DNA from 3 places in the Flavobacterium oryzagri genome. Region 2 is predicted to be linked to each of the others. Evidence: riboswitches for the same ligand, from Rfam matches in the RefSeq annotation. Region 2 holds a riboswitch; each other region holds the start of a gene.
The links. Region 2 has a riboswitch for S-adenosylmethionine ahead of SCB73_RS16180 (TlpA disulfide reductase family protein). Riboswitches for the same ligand answer to the same signal wherever they lie in the genome.

Region 1: it holds a riboswitch for S-adenosylmethionine, as region 2 does, so the genes downstream of both, SCB73_RS09375 (homocysteine S-methyltransferase family protein) here and SCB73_RS16180 (TlpA disulfide reductase family protein) in region 2, are expected to answer to the same signal.
Region 3: it holds a riboswitch for S-adenosylmethionine, as region 2 does, so the genes downstream of both, SCB73_RS09290 (alpha/beta fold hydrolase) here and SCB73_RS16180 (TlpA disulfide reductase family protein) in region 2, are expected to answer to the same signal.

What each region holds. Positions count from the first base shown of each region.
Region 1 covers NZ_CP139148.1:2,141,341-2,146,828, reverse strand. Annotated here, with positions in the region: gene metH (methionine synthase) at 1-1,251, opposite strand, end outside; gene SCB73_RS09380 (hypothetical protein) at 1,521-2,042, opposite strand; gene SCB73_RS09375 (homocysteine S-methyltransferase family protein) at 2,066-3,070, opposite strand; SAM riboswitch class I at 3,387-3,502, opposite strand; gene SCB73_RS09370 (NAD(P)/FAD-dependent oxidoreductase) at 3,858-4,910, opposite strand; gene SCB73_RS09365 (precorrin-2 dehydrogenase/sirohydrochlorin ferrochelatase family protein) at 5,007-5,488, opposite strand, start outside.
Region 2 covers NZ_CP139148.1:3,715,222-3,720,709, reverse strand. Annotated here, with positions in the region: gene SCB73_RS16185 (aminotransferase class V-fold PLP-dependent enzyme) at 75-1,556, opposite strand; gene SCB73_RS16180 (TlpA disulfide reductase family protein) at 1,599-2,597, opposite strand; SAM riboswitch class I at 2,874-2,973, opposite strand; gene SCB73_RS16175 (NAD(P)H-dependent flavin oxidoreductase) at 3,210-4,295, opposite strand; gene SCB73_RS16170 (nuclear transport factor 2 family protein) at 4,313-4,762, opposite strand; gene SCB73_RS16165 (SDR family NAD(P)-dependent oxidoreductase) at 4,764-5,488, opposite strand, start outside.
Region 3 covers NZ_CP139148.1:2,122,927-2,128,414, reverse strand. Annotated here, with positions in the region: gene thrA (bifunctional aspartate kinase/homoserine dehydrogenase I) at 1-2,125, opposite strand, end outside; gene SCB73_RS09290 (alpha/beta fold hydrolase) at 2,127-3,110, opposite strand; SAM riboswitch class I at 3,190-3,298, opposite strand; gene SCB73_RS09285 (hypothetical protein) at 3,560-3,760, opposite strand; gene SCB73_RS09280 (homoserine dehydrogenase family protein) at 4,322-5,410, opposite strand.

The DNA of each region.
Region 1 (5,488 bases), 1.6 Mb from region 2:
GATTTTTCCGTTTCCTTGTTTGTCTCCGGCTTGTTTGCTTGCTTCGATAAAAGGCAATAAATAAGCCACGGCTTTTTTCATTACACGAGCTGATTTTACTACCTGTGGCAAGAACATTTTTCCGCTTCCGAATAAATCTCCAACGACATTCATTCCGGCCATTAAGTTGATCTCGATAACTTCAATTGGTTTTGTTGATGCCAAACGCGCTTCTTCAACATCTTCTTCAATAAAAGCATCAATTCCTTTTACCAATGAATGCGTAATACGTTCCTGAACCGTTCCAAAACGCCATTCCTGAACCGTTTTTTCATCGCTTTTTGCTTCGCCTTTTACGCTATCGGCAAAATCTAAAAGTCGTTCAGTAGCATCGTCGCGTCTATCTAAAATTACGTCTTCAACGTATTCTAATAAATCTTTCGGAATATCATCGTAAATCGTCAACATCTCTGGATTAACGATTCCCATCGTCATTCCATTTTTAATTGCGTGATATAAAAACACCGAGTGCATTGCTTCGCGAACCGTATCATTTCCTCTAAATGAGAATGAAACGTTACTTACACCACCACTGATATGTGCGTGTGGAAGGTTATCACGAACCCATTTTGTTCCTCTAAAGAAATCCAATGCATTCAATCTATGTTCTTCCATTCCCGTTGCAACTGGGAAAATATTCAAATCGAAAATAATATCCTGCGGAGGAAACCCTACTTTGTTCACCAAAATATCATACGAACGCTGACAAATCTCTACTCTACGATCGTAATTATCCGCCTGACCTACTTCGTCGAAAGCCATAACAATTGCCGCCGCTCCGTAACGTTTAATTAATTTGGCGTGATGAATAAATGCCTCTTCTCCTTCTTTTAACGAAATCGAGTTTACAACGCTTTTTCCTTGTACTACTTTAAGACCAGCTTCAATGATTTCCCATTTCGAACTGTCGATCATAATCGGCACTCTCGAAATGTCTGGTTCTGCAGCAATTAAATTCAAAAATTTAGTCATCGCAGTAACACCGTCAAGCATTCCTTCATCCATATTAATATCGATGATCTGTGCTCCACCTTCTACCTGCTGTCTTGCAATATCAAGCGCCTCGTCGTATTTCTCTTCCTTGATTAATCTCAAGAATTTTCTTGAACCTGTTACGTTTGTACGCTCACCAACATTCACGAAAACGCTTTCCGGCGTAATAATCAACGGTTCTAATCCTGATAATACAAGGTCTCTTCTTTTTTCTGTCATTTTTTTCTAAGTTACTAAGATCCTGAGATACTGAGGTTCTAAGTTTTTTATTCTATATTTTTTAGGTCTTTAAACCTGTAATCTTTTAATATTTTGGGCGTGATTCGCCGCGGCGAACCGGGCTATCCGTTACAAGTCCTCGCTCTTCCTTCGTCAGGCTGTGGGCTTTTCACTTCTATCCCTCACGCAGGCATTGTGATATAAGTTAAGTTATTCAAAACCTTTTATTCACTTTGTTGGTATGGTTTGCAAATCCATATCTCGTTATACTATCTAGCCATTTCGTCTAATGATTGAAGCATTGTTTTAATGTTATTTTTTGCCGAAATTTCATTCGCTAGTCGCAACCTTTTAGAACCAATAATGGCATCTGACATCGTAGCATTCCCTGATTGATTAATACTTTTACTAAAAACCAAATTATTTTTATTATACAACTTGTATTCTATTGTTGTTTCTACAGTTAAATTAAACCACTTAGGCCTACTTACAGAAATTATATTTACTTCAAGAACCCAATCACCATCTGTAATAGCTTCTGTTTTTGTAAATGCATTAGATTCAGTAAATGACTTTTTTAATGCCTCTTCAAAATTTTTATTAGAAATATTAGATACCCATAATGGGTTTGTCTTTTTTCCACCTGTAACAGATTTTATGTAAAGCTGATCTCCAATCTGTTTTTCAACTTTATAATCTTTGACAGTCATACCTTTAATAGATGCACTAGATGCACATCGACTCAAAAAAACTGAAACAAAAACTATTAAAACTATATATTTAAATTTCATCTCTAATATTTCATAAAATTGGACTACACCAATACCGGCGCCACTCTAGGCTTATAATCCTTGGCAACCTCAGCCATTAATCGAATATGATCCGGAGTTGTTCCGCAACAGCCACCGATGATATTAATTAAATTATCGTCTAAATATTCTTTAATGAATGCTTGTGTCTGCTCTGGTGTTTCATCGTATTGTCCGAATGCGTTTGGTAATCCTGCGTTTGGATGTGCCGAAACATTAAAGCTTGTATTATGTGCTAATGTTTTCAAATACGGTTTCAACAAATCGGCTCCAAGAGCGCAATTGAATCCTACACTTAATAACGGAATATGTGAAACGGAAATCAAAAAAGCTTCGACTGTCTGTCCTGAAAGTGTTCTTCCTGAAGCATCTGTAATCGTTCCTGAAACCATGATTGGAATATCGAGATTACGCTCTTCTTTTACTTCTTCAATTGCAAAAAGTGCGGCTTTTGCATTTAATGTATCGAAAATTGTTTCTACCAAAAGTAAATCACAGCCACCGTCCATTAACGCTTCTACTTGCTCTTTGTATGCAATTCGTAAATCATCGAACGTTACAGCTCTGTAACCCGGATCGTTTACATCTGGTGACATACTTGCCGTACGGTTTGTCGGTCCGATTGAACCGGCTACGAAACGTGGTTTTTCAGGATTTTTTGCGGTAAACTCATCGGCAACCTCGCGTGCAAGTTTTGCCGATTCGTAGTTTAACTCGTAAACCAAATCTTCCATGTGATAATCGGCCATACCGATTGTCGTTCCAGAGAAAGTGTTAGTTTCTACAATGTCAGCACCTGCTTCAAAATAAGCGGCATGTACATCGCGGATTGCTTGTGGTTGTGTTAGAGATAGTAAATCGTTGTTTCCTTTTAGCGGATGAGGGAAATCTTTGAAACGCTCTCCTCTGAAATCTTCTTCTGAGAAATTATAGCGTTGCAACATTGTTCCCATTGCTCCATCTAGGATTAGGATATTTTTTTTTATTGCTTCTTGAATTGTTATTGCCATGTTTTTTTGTTTTAGCTGCTAAGACGCTAAGGTTCTAAGATGCTAAGTTTTTTTTATTATAATTGTGAAGTTTAAACCTATCGGTTTACTTCGGATATTTTTTCACATTAATTCCAAAAGTGTACTATTGCTGGCTCATTAGCCCCGATGGAAGCAAATATCCTTTTATTCTGGGGTTCAGAATAAAAGATATTTGTGTACAGCGGGAACTATTGACTGCAAAAATGCGCCAATGATTCGCTCCTGATACAGAATCTGTTTCAGTAAATATTGTATGTTGTCTGGAAAAGTTTTGAGAAATACTTGTAATGTATTTGTGTTATCTATCTTTAATACTTGAAAATTAGTAAAAAGTAGAATTTAGCACCTTCTTTATGGTAAAGGGTTGCTAAGGTTTCATTGGGTCTGTCCCTCCGCCTTTCGTGATAACTAACAATAATTTTAAGAACAGTGCAAAGGTATGAAATGGCAATTCGATTTGCAAATGTTTTTTTTGTAAGGTGCTGAGGGACTAAGATGCTAAGGTTCTAAGTTTCTTTAAGATGCTGAGACTCTAAGATTCTAAGTTTATAAGTTTTTTTTTAGCTTCTGTTTTTCAAATATAGCCCGCGGTTTCAACCGCGGGACCGTATTGTGATTATGCGATGCGTTTATTCGTTGTCTTCCAGTGGTTGAAACCACTGGCTATGTTTTATATACTTTGCTAAAAAATAAAGCTCAAACTTGAAAAAGTTTGAGCTTTCTATATAAAAATCTTAGTATCTTAGAAACTCAGTATCTCGGCAACTTAGACTATCGCTTTAACAACCGCTTTTGGTGCTTCTTTACGAGTTCCGTCGAAACCGTCTACTCCAGATACTGTTGTATATTTCAATACGTATTTTTTACCTGGATTGATGATTGAATATGCAGCTTGACACATTAAAGTTGCTTCGTGGAAACCGCAAAGGATTAACTTTAATTTTCCTGGGTATGTGTTTACGTCTCCAATGGCGAAGATTCCCGGAATGTTAGTTTGGTAATCTAATGCATTGTTTACTTTAATTGCATTTTTCTCGATTTCTAATCCCCAGTCTCCAATTGGACCTAATTTTGGTGTTAGTCCGAAAAGTGGAATGAAATAGTCGCAGTCGATTTTACGGTGTGCGCCGTTTTCTTCGATATCTAATGATTCAACATGCTCAGCACCGTTGATTCCAACTACTTCTGCTGGAGTGATTAATTTGATTTTTCCAGCTGATTTTAGTTCCTGTACTTTTTCAACAGAATCTAAAGCTCCTCTAAATTCGTTTCTTCTGTGGATTAAAGTTACTTCTGAAGCTACATTTGCCAAGAAAATACTCCAGTCTAATGCTGAATCTCCTCCTCCTGCAATAACAACTCTTTTGTCTCTGAATTTTTCAGGATTTTTGATGAAGTATTTTACTCCTTTATCTTCATAAAACTCGATATCTTCGATAAGTGGTTTACGAGGCTCGAAACTCCCTAATCCTCCAGCGATTGCAATAACTGGCGCATGAAATTTAGTTCCTTTATTTGAAGTTACAATGAAAGATCCGTCTTCTTGCTTTTCAACTGTTTCAGCACGTTCTCCTAATGTAAAACCTGGCTCAAATTGTTTGATTTGCTCCATTAAACCATCAACTAAATCTCCAGCTAAAACTTCTGGAAAACCTGGAATATCATAAATAGGTTTTTTAGGATATAATTCTGAAAGCTGTCCTCCTGGCTGAGGCAAAGCATCTAAAATATGACATTTTAATTTCAATAATCCTGCCTCAAAAACGGCAAATAAACCTGTTGGGCCTGCTCCAATTATAAGTATATCTGTTTTAATCATTATGGTTGTTGTTTATAATCATTCTTAATAATACAAAGAAACGAATAATTTATTCTACTAACAATGATTTTTATCATTATTCATTTCTCTGGTATGCTACTCTTTATTTCTTAATGAATCGGTTATCTCGTTCATTCTTTTTACCTTTTCTTCAAAATTACCTTTTAAGGTTTTTCTGTATTCATTCAGGTTTTCAACCATTTGATTGATATCTTCCGGAATTACTTCTTCGAAAAACTCACGCAATCTCTTTGCTGTCGTTGGCGATTTTCCGTTTGTTGAAATCGCGATTTTGACATTTCCTTTTGTTACGATTCCGCCCAAATAATAATCGCATAAATCTGGTGTATCGGCGATATTACAAATCAGATAACGTTTTCTGGCCAAATCATACACCTTTTTATTTACTTTCAAATCGTCTGTACAGGCAATTACCATGTGACGTTTTTTAAGCATTTTCTTTTTAAACTTTTTTTCCGTCAATTTAATTGAAGGATGTTTTTCTGCTAAAACCTTAATTTCTAAATGAAAATCAGGTGCAACTACCTCAACATTAGCATTCGGACTTGACTTGAGCA
Region 2 (5,488 bases):
CAGTACAAAAACGACAAAAACTTTCATTACCCTATCAAAATAATAGATTATTTTATTAATCCATTTCAAAAAATCTATTCCAAATCAAACCATTCCTTAACTTCTCTTGCAATTGTATCTTGAATTCTAGGATTTTCAAACTCATTTGTCACAGGATTATACTCATAATCTTTTTGCCATTTTTTATAATTTGAAGCCACTTGCTGAATTGCATTACAAATAAAGGAAAGCTCTTCATTTGTCATTATTGGATGAAGCGACAAACGAACCCAGCCTGGTTTATTCGTCTGGTTTTTCTGAAGCAACTCAGTTGTAATGGCCTTTGATCGCTTTTCGTCGATATTAAAAAGATAGTGCGCATAAGTGCTCGCGCATGACCAACCGCCACGAACCTGAATTCCAAAACGATCATTTAAAAGTCTTACAATCAGATTATAGTGAATATCTTCGATCACAAATGAAACACAACCTATTCGCTTGCTTTTTAAATCTCCCAAAATTGACAATCCTTGTATTTTTTGAAGTTTAAAAAAACAAAACTCTAGTAGTTCTTTCTCCCTTTCTGCAATGTTTTCAACTCCCATTTTTTCTTTTAGTTCCAAAGCCAAAGCAGTTCGAATCACTTGCAAAAATCCCGGAGTTCCTCCATCTTCTCTTACCTCAATTATATCGCTGTATGAATATTTACCCAACGGATTTGTCCACTTTACGTTTCCTCCGCCTGGATTATCAGGAAAATCAGATTGATATAGTTTTTCATTAAAAACCAAAACACCGCAAGTTCCCGGTCCGCCCAAAAATTTATGTGGCGAAAAGAAAATGGCATCTAATTGCTGTTCTGGATCTTGTGGATGCATATCGATTTTGACGTAAGGCGCCGAAGCGGCAAAATCTACAAAGCACAATCCACCGTTTTGATGCATGATTTTGGCTAATTCATGATAAGGCGTAATAATTCCAGTAACATTCGAACATGCCGTAAACGAACCGATTTTTACACTTCTGTTAGCATATTTTTTTAATTCTGAAGAAAGAATAGCGGGATCGACTAAGTTATTTTCATCTGGAGGCAAAATTACGACATCAGCATTGGTTTCATACCAAGAAACCTGATTCGAATGATGTTCCATGTGCGTAATAAAAACTACAGGTTTGTCATTATTTCCTTTGTGATGATTTTTTCTCAAACCAATAATGCGCTGCAATTTTGACAAAGCTGCCGTCATTCCGGTTCCTGTAGCCACTAAAACATCAGACTGATTTGCATTAACCGATTTTTTAATAATGTCTCGAGCTTGCTGGTATGCATAAGTCGAGGCTTTTCCGGTTTGGCTAGAAAACGAATGCGTATTGGCAATCATTGGGCCAACTTTATTGAGCATAATATCTTCAATCGGGACGTATAATCTTCCGCTGGCAACCCAATCTGCATAAATCAAATTTTGTTCTCCATAAACCGATTCGAAAGTATGTTCAATTCCTAATGTGTTTTCTCTAAATTTAGAAAAGTAACACTCCGATTCTGTTGGTTTTGTTGTTGGCTCAATAGCATTCATTTCCCTATCATTTTTAAATTAACAAATTGGATTATTAGTTGATTAATTAGTGCTGACTTTTTTATCTAAAAGCGATTTTAAAGTAGATTGCAACTCTTCTCCATGAAGGTTTTTTGCGACAATTATTCCTTTAGAATCCACTAAATAATTGGCTGGAATTGCTCTTACTCCGTATAATTTTGCAACTGCACTGTTCCAAAAAAGCAAATCCGAAAGATGTGTCCATGTCAACTTATCATCCTGAATTCCTTTGATCCAGTTTTCTTTCTTTTTATCCAAAGAAATAGCGATGATATTAAATCCCTTATCGTGAAATTCTTTGTAAGCCGCTACAATATTTGGATTTTCTCTTCGGCAAGGCCCACACCAAGAAGCCCAAAAATCTACTAAAGTGTAACCTTTCAGGTTTTCTGAAAAACGAACTGGCTTTCCTTCCGTATCTTTCTCTGTAAAATCTGGTGCTTTTTTTCCAACTGCTAATCCGTCTAATACAACCGCCAAATCTTTCAGTTCTTTCACGTAAGTGGTATTTTGAAGGCTTTTATCCAACAGTGCAATATTTTGTGTGATTTGTTCCGGAGACAATCGATACGACCAGTTTCTATACAAAACATAAGCTGCAACAATCGATTTTGGGTTTTCTGTAATGAATTTGCTGATTTCTACATCTTTTGACTTTTTATACGTTTCAAACAAATCTTGTGTTGCAGAACCTTCTACAACTGAATTCGTATAGTACTTTTTCGGACTTAATTTAACTGTAATTGGTCCCTTTTCAAGAAAAACATACAACGGCGACTCTCCAGTGTTTACGCTCAAACCATATAATTCCGGCGTTTTTACTTTTGTTTTGAAACTGAAATTTCCGTCTTTCACTTTTACCGAATCGATTGTGGTAAACATCTTGTTGTGAAACTTTTGCAGATAAACATATTGCGCAACCGTATCGACAACAGTTCCTTTTAACTGCAAATTGCTTTCTTGCGCCTGAATTTGGATGGCTCCAAAAAATAAAGCAAAACCTAATAGTATTTTTTTCATTTGTTTTTGATTTTTAGTAATTAAATTTTATGATGATTTTTAAATTGTGATTTTAAATTGAGCAAAAGAATTCCTGTGCCAATCTCGCAAGACTTGGCAAACCTTGTTTTAAAAGAGAAATGAAAATCTAAGATCTTCGCATTCGGAAAACTTCAATATTATTTTCTTGGAAGAACAAATTGAAACGATCAGAATCGGCGTGTAATAGAATTGTTTTCATTTTTTTTAATAAATTTTAAATACTGATGATCTCATTCAGATTTTTTTTAGAAATCTTTCTTATCTGTCCCGCCAAGCGGGAAGGAATTAGCACCTTGTTTGGCAACAGGTTGCTAAGACTTCATTGGGCCTCTCCCTCAGTCTTTCTGGATAAGTATCATTACAGAAATATTCTGCATTACAAATATATATTAATTCTACCGAATTAGTCAAGTTTAAAATTGCTTTTTTTGATTTTTTTTCTAAACACTGCAATAATCACCTTAAAAACAACATTTTAAAAGCAATTTCGTATTTAATTTTTAAGATTAAAATTTAGAAATTCTCATAAAAAAACTCATTTCAGTATTGAAATGAGTTCCGTTTATCCTAAGAAATAGCTTTATTAAACTACTATTTTTTCAATTCCGCAAAATATGCCGTTGTTTCTTCAACCAAAGAATGCATCAATTCTCCTGCCCTTCTATGTTTTAGAATTGGCGAAATTTGTCCGCCCCAAAAAAGTATCATATCCAATTTTTGCTGTTCTAAAGCCGCTTTTCTTAAATGGGACATAAAAGTAGTCTGTAAAGGAAATGGAAGAACAGCTGCTTCTTTTCCCATGATCTCTTTTGCGATTCGGCTCGTGATGCCACGCCCTAGCCTTCCAGTAAAAGCACGTGATAAAGTCGTATATTTTGATGCTTCTGAAAAAAGCATTTCTCTGTGAATTGGCAATGCGTTTGATTCTTCGGTAGCTAAAAATGCGGTTCCAATTTGAGCCGCACTCGCCCCTAAAGCCAACGCCGCGGCAATTCCTTTTCCGTTTGCTATTCCGCCAGCTGCAATAACGGGAACTTTCACTTTTTCTCTAATTAATTGCAACAAAACAAAAGTTCCGGTTACAGAAGATTCGGCGGAAGCCAAAAAAGAAGGCCGGTGCCCACCTGCTTCAAATCCTGAGGCAATAATCATATCAACTCCTGAATTTTCTAAAAAAACAGCTTCGTCTAAAGTAGTTGCGGCGCCAACGGTCACAATTCCTAGTTTTTTACATTGTTCCAAAATATCTGGAGAAAGTGTTCCAAACATAAAACTGAAAACCTTGGGACGAATATCCAAAACTACTTGCAACTGATTTTCAAATCGGGATTGAAATGGCGCTGGTTTTTCTGGCAAAGGAATTCCAGCTTCGTCAAAATAGGGTTTGAACAATTCTTTTGCCTTATTGTATTGTTCATCTGTGATTCCATTTGGATCCATATCGGAATCAGAAACCCAAAGATTCAAATTATAAGGTTTGTCCGTTAAGGCTTTTATCTCTTTGTCTGCTTCATAAATTTCCTGCGGATTCAAAGTATATGCTCCATAACCGCCTAATCCTCCTGCATTTGAAACTGTTGCTGTGAGTTCAGGCGTTGAAAGATTTCCTCCAAAAGCTCCTTGCAAAATTGGATATTGAATTCCTAATATTTCTGATGCTTTTGTATTGTACCACATCACTTTAAAATTTAAAATTATTCGCTTAAATCGGTCAACATTTTGTTAACAATAAGCCATTTTCCGTTGATTTTATGGAAAGACAAAAAATCACGATAATTAAAATCGTACATTTTCACATTTAGTTCTGCAACAGCGATTGAATTTACGACTTTTATATTCAAGATTTCACCTTTAAATGATTTTCCTGAATCTTTTGGGCTTTGTCTGTTTTTTACGCCATCCAAATAAAGATCCACTGTTTTAAAATAAGGCTGGCCTTTTACATCCCCAAAAACAAAACTTCCCGGATAAAAAATACTTCCTAAAAGCATGACATCTCCTTCGTAAATTCCTTTAAAATAATAGTTTTCAACTGCATCTGTTATCGCCGCAATTTCGGCTTGATTTTCCATTTTAATCGTATTTTGAGCTTTTATGCCCTGAAAAGTCCAGAGCATAAAAGCAGTTAATAAAATAGTTTTCATTTTAATTTATGTTGTGCCCTGCTCCTTTTCCTCCATCAACATTGATAATTGAACCGGTAATGAAATTGCTTTTGGCAACCGTGTAGACCATTTCGGCAACATCATCAATTTCTCCAACTCGACTTAGCAAATGCAAACCAGCGGTTGCATCAGCATTATCTCCATGCATTGGCGTTCTGATTACTCCGGGAGCGACAGTATTTACACGAATATTTTGTTTTCCAAATTCGGCCGCCAATTGAATCGTAAGCGCATGAATTGCTCCTTTGCTTGTGATTGGTGCTGAAGCCGGCCATCCGCCCAAACCGTGATTTACTAGCGGTGTTCCAATATTGATTACAACTCCACCTTTTTGTTCTAGCATTTGAGGAATCACAGCCTGAGTCGTAAAATAAGTTCCCTTTAAGTTGGTTGTCAAAAATTTATCTAAATATGCTTCGTCCACTTCTAAAAAAGGTTTGCTCTCAAAGATTCCGGCATTATTGACCAAAACATCTGCTGAACCGAATTTTTCGATTGCAATTTTTACTAATTGTTCTCCTGTTTGTTTGTTGCTGATGTCTCCAGCATACATTGCCAAATTATCGCCTCCACCAAATTCATTAAAAGCACTTTCTAATGACGCTGGTGTTACTGAATTGATCACAACATTATCACCTCTGTCCAAAAAATATTTGGCGATTCCTTTTCCAATACCAGAAGCTGCTCCGGTAACGATTATTGTTT
Region 3 (5,488 bases), 1.6 Mb from region 2:
CGAATTCTTTCAACTTCGTCAAGAAATCAGAAACATTTCCTTCTCTTAAATGTTCCGGAATTAAATTCTGAATTGAGATTTCCTCAAATTCATTCTGCAAATCTAATTCTCTTGCCAAAATCAATAATTTTCTTCCCACGTCATTTCCACATAAATCCTCACGCGGATCTGGTTCTGTATATCCGTTATCAATTGCTTCTTGCAAAATTTCGCTAAACGGAGCATCTTTTGCAGAGAAATTATTGAATAAATAACTTAATGTTCCAGAGAAAACCCCTTTAATTTTCGTGATATTTTCTCCCGAAAGATGCAGTAATTTTATGGTATCAATTAACGGTAATCCCGCACCAACATTGGTTTCGTATAAATAATTTTTCTGATTTTCTGCCAAAGCTTTTCTCAATTCTTTGTAAAAACCATAAGTCAATGTATTTGCAACCTTATTTGAAGAAATCAAATCGAAACTGCTTTCTACAAGCGGAATATAATTTTCTACAAAAGAAGCACTTGCTGTATTATCAATTGCAATTAAATTCTCTAAATGATATTCATTCGCGTAAGCAATAATATCATTTAGCGTATAAGCTTCCCCTTTTGTTTGGATATCGTTTTTCCAATTTGAAGTTACGCCATTTTTATTTAAAAGCAGTTTTTTAGAGTTGGCAATTGCAAAAACATTCAGCTTAATATCTTTACGTTTTTCAATCGCTGCGGCCGATTCTAAAATTTGATTGATCAAAGTTCCTCCAACTAATCCGTGGCCGAAAATCGCAATGTTGATTTTTTTAGAAACTCCGAAGATTTCTCCGTGAATTACGTTTAAAGCTTTATTTAATTCTTCTTTTTTAACAACCAAACTCACGTTTTTACCTGTAACGGTGTTGTTGAATAAAATCGGAACTATTTTGTTTTTGATTAAAGCTGTATATGGTTTATGGAAAGTGCTCAAATCCTGTCCGATGATAGAAATTACAGATACATTATCGGTAACCGTAATCTGGTTTACATCTTTAGAATAAAAGTCGTTTTCAAACTCTTTTTCCAATTCAACCATTGCAAGTGTTGCTTTGTCTTTTGCGACAACCAACCCGATTCCTCTTTCTGAAGAACCTTGTGAAATAATACTTACGCTGATATTGTGATCGCCCATTACTTTGAAAATTCGGGCGTCAACTCCAGCTTTTCCAAGCAATCCTCGGCCTTCAAGATTCACTAATGACACATTTTCCAAAACTGAAAGCGTTTTAATTCCTTCTTTATTTGAATCTGAAGTGATTAAGGTTCCTCGATTTTCATGGTTGAAGGTATTTAAAATACGAAGCGGAATATTTTTTTCTAATAACGGAATAATCGTTTTTGCATGCAGAATCGTTGCGCCAAAATTAGCCAGCTCATTTGCTTCATTAAATGACAAATATTCAATTTTTTTAGCATCAGCAACTAAATCAGGATTTGCGGTATAAATTCCGTCAACATGCGTGAAATTTTGAAGTTCTTCGGCATTTAAATAATTCGCAATTAACGAAGCGGTATAATTACTTCCGTTTCTTCCTAAAGTTGTAGTGTCGTTATTGTTGTTTGAACCAATGAAACCTGTTACGATATTCACTGTTTCTCCGTTATGAAGCTTGAAATAATTGATCACATTTTTCTTTGAAAGTTGTTCCAAAGGCTGTGCGTCACCAAATTTTGAATCGGTTTTAAGCAATTCTCTTGTATCAACAAAGTTTGCTGGAATTCCTTTTTCGATTAAAATGGCAGTCAATAATTTAGCCGAAAGCAATTCGCCTTTAGACAAAATCTGATCTTTAATTTTGCTGCTGTAATCACCAATAAGACTTACTCCTTCAAAGAGTTTATCTAAAATATTGAATTCCTCAGACAAATCAACTTCTGGATAATCTGAAGTTTGATACGCTTTAAAACTTTCTAATAATGGTTTATAATTTCCGTTTTTAGCGGCAATTCTTAAAATATCTTCTAATTCATCTGTTGCATTACCGCGCGCAGAAACAACTACGGCAATTTGTTCGCCTTGATTTACTTTATCTGAAATGATTGAAACTACTTTGTTAAGTCCTTCTCCGTTTGATAACGATTTGCCTCCAAATTTTAATACTTTCATTTTATTTTGCTATTGTTTCTGCCTTAAAAATATCGGCAAGTAAATGATCTAATTGTTTGTACTCGATTAAAAAAGCGTCATGTCCGTGAACCGAATCAATTTCGCTATAAAAAACATTGTCTTTAAACCTTTTTAGTTCCTGATAGGTTTCCAGGTTTTCTTTTGGCGTAAAAAACAAATCTGAATTGATTGCAACAATATGAATCGCCGCGTTTGATTTTGATATTAAAGTTTCGAAATCCTCACTATTTCGAGTAATATCTATGGTTTTGAGCAATTGGTTCATCAATTTATAGGATGACAACTGAAATCTTTGTTGCAATTTTTTTCCGTGGTGTGCCAGCCAGCTTTCGATATTAAAAATCAGAAGATCTTGATTGATGGTTCGCTGAAATTTTTCTTTGAATGATTCAGGAGATCGATAACAGAGCATAGCATGAATTCTGGCATCTTCAATTGGTTTTGACGAATTGTTTAAGATTTGTTCCTGCAAATAACAATTGGCAATCATCCAATCAGTCGATTTCCAGTCTGTCGCAATCGGAATTAGATGTTCTGTGATGTTTGGCTCCAATGCCAAAATTTCCCAAGCAATTCCGCCACCTACAGAACCGCCGATTATAGCAAAAACCTGTTCTATGTTTAGCGATTTCAAACCTTTGATAAAAATTCTTGCAATATCTCTGGCGGTAAAATCCTGATAATTTTCGATTAGGAATGAATCATTTCCATTTCCCGGAACATTAAAGGCTAAAACAGTGAATCTGTTTGTATCAATGGTTTTACCATCTCCAATCAAATCACTCCACCAGCCGTTTTCCCCAGTCACTTGCGCATTTCCAGTCAAAGCATGATTGACTAAAACGATTGGTGCGGTATGCAAAGGCAAGCCAGAAAGCGTAAAACTTAACGGCAATGATGAAAATATCGCACCACTTTCTGTGATGAAATCTTGAATTATAATAGGATTGGGTATATTTTCCAATTTCAAATCTTTTTATTATTGATTTGTATGTGGAAATATTAGAAAGAAAGTCTAGGGTTTGAAACTAGAAAAATTCTTGTTGTTATCTTTCCACGTTTGGGCGTGGTAGAATGCAGCACCTTCTTCGAATTAACGAAGGGTTGCTAAGGATTCATCGGGTCTAATCCCTCCTCCTTTCTTTATAACATTTCAATACATTTTTGAACTTAACGGTGCAAATTAACTACTAATTTCTTAAACTAACAAATTTTATCGAAATTGATTCTGCAATTTCTTAAACATACTTTAAATATAAGTCGAAAGTTTAAAGTCATAAAGTCAAAAGAATTGGCATTATTAATACCATCATCTCTTTGTCTATTACTAAAACTATTATACGCAAAAAATTACCGAACAAACTGCCCAGTAAAATTAAGCGGGTTTTACCCTATTTTATGATGCTTTTTGATTTAGATAAAAAGCGTTTCATTCTCTTTTGAATACATCAAGAATAACAAAGAATTTGGTTCTTTTTTCACCTCTTTTTTATCTGTCTCCGTGATTCCGAAACTTGGGTGGATCAACTCATTTGTTGGCGGCGGATTGTTTCTTTCATTTTTGATGTTTTTGAAAGTTGAAATCTTTTTTCTTAAGTAGTTTAATGTGCTCATGATATTTAAGTTTAAGTTAGTTTGCGTTTTATAATCTTTACTTTTTCTTTAAATCTGTGTTATGGTAATCAAAATGAATAAAAAAACCCTTTTGGATTTTTAATACCAAAAGGGTTTAAGTTTTTATATAAACTTATATATACTTTTAGTATCAACAGACGCATACACAAATACGTGCGACGTTAAACATCTTGTTCATCTGTAGGGATTTATTCATCTGTGATTTGACTTTTATTTTAAAAAACTTTTGCATTTAAATTTCTTTAATAAACTTTTAGATTTGATTAAGATCTAAAAGGAAATAATCATTTGTTTTTAACATTTCGGCATCTGTTTTTAACAGATCTTACTTGTCTTACAAATTTGCGACTTTTTTTTGAATATTGCAAGTTACAAAAGCTTATTTTTTCTAAAAAAACGTTAAAAAACACTTTTTTATCGTCAAAAAACATCTTACAAAATTACAATTTAACAAAATATCAGTTTAATATTACAAAAATTTAACTAACTTTTTCTGTTTCAATCTTTCAAAGAACTTTTTTTATAACATTCAAAAACCACTTAAAGCCAAACTGCTTCTTTATTTTTAATTTTTTCGGCAACTTTTAAAATATCAGTTATAATTCCTCTTGAAATTGCCTGTTTACAAGGTGATGCTCCTTGTATAACAATTGGCACATCAGCGTAAGATTGTGTATAAATTTCAAAAATGGCATCTGATCCTTTTAATTGACCAATTGCCGATGTAACAGGTTCTGAAACTAACTTTACCTCGAGTGTATTTTTCTCGATATCATATTCACCAATATAACGCAACACATGATCTTCGCGCTGTGTAATTTTTGCTATTTTATACGATTTGTCAATTGCCTCTTTATTTAATATTCCATTTTTCTCTAAATGTTCTTCCTTTATAATAGGATTGATCTTTATATCTGCTAATTCGAACTCTTTTCCAATTTCGCGAGTCAAAATCAATAATTTTCGAGCTGTGTCATTTCCTGATAAATCTTCTTTAAAAGTATTGCGCATCAATCCTAGGAGGCTGGCATCTTTCAAAATAGCTGAAAAAGAATTTTCCTCTAAAGAAAATCTATTGAAGATATAACTCAGATGATCTGAAAAAACTCCTCTGATTTTTGTGATTTTTTCGCCCGAATAATACAAATCTCTTAAAGTCTGCAAAACCGGAAATCCCGTATCGACCGATGTTTCATATAAAAACTCTTTATCGTACTTTTTTAGATTTTCTCTCAGCTGTTTATAAAGATCGATCGGAAGCGTGTTGGCTTTTTTGTTTACGGCTACAATATTAAATCCGTTTTCGATCAAAGTATTATAATGACTAATCAGTTCGTCACTGGCTGTAGCATCTACGGCAATCAAATTTTCAAATTCATTTTCTTTCGCAAATTCCACAATATCTTCAACCCTGAAAGGAACAGCCAATTCTCTAAAATTAGTTTCCCAAGCATAGCCTACGCCTTCTTTCTCGAAAAAAGCAACAGTTGAATTGGTAATTATTGGAAAATGAAAATCGACATTCTTGCTTTGCAGAAAAAATTCCTGACTTTCAATAATTTGATTGATCAAAGTGCTTCCGATATTTCCAATTCCAAAAAGAATAATATTTATTTTAAGCTTTGACATAATTTTAATTTTTAAAACATATCTGATTTTTAACATCATGAGCTAGACGCATTGCAGTGCGTCTCTACACATATATAT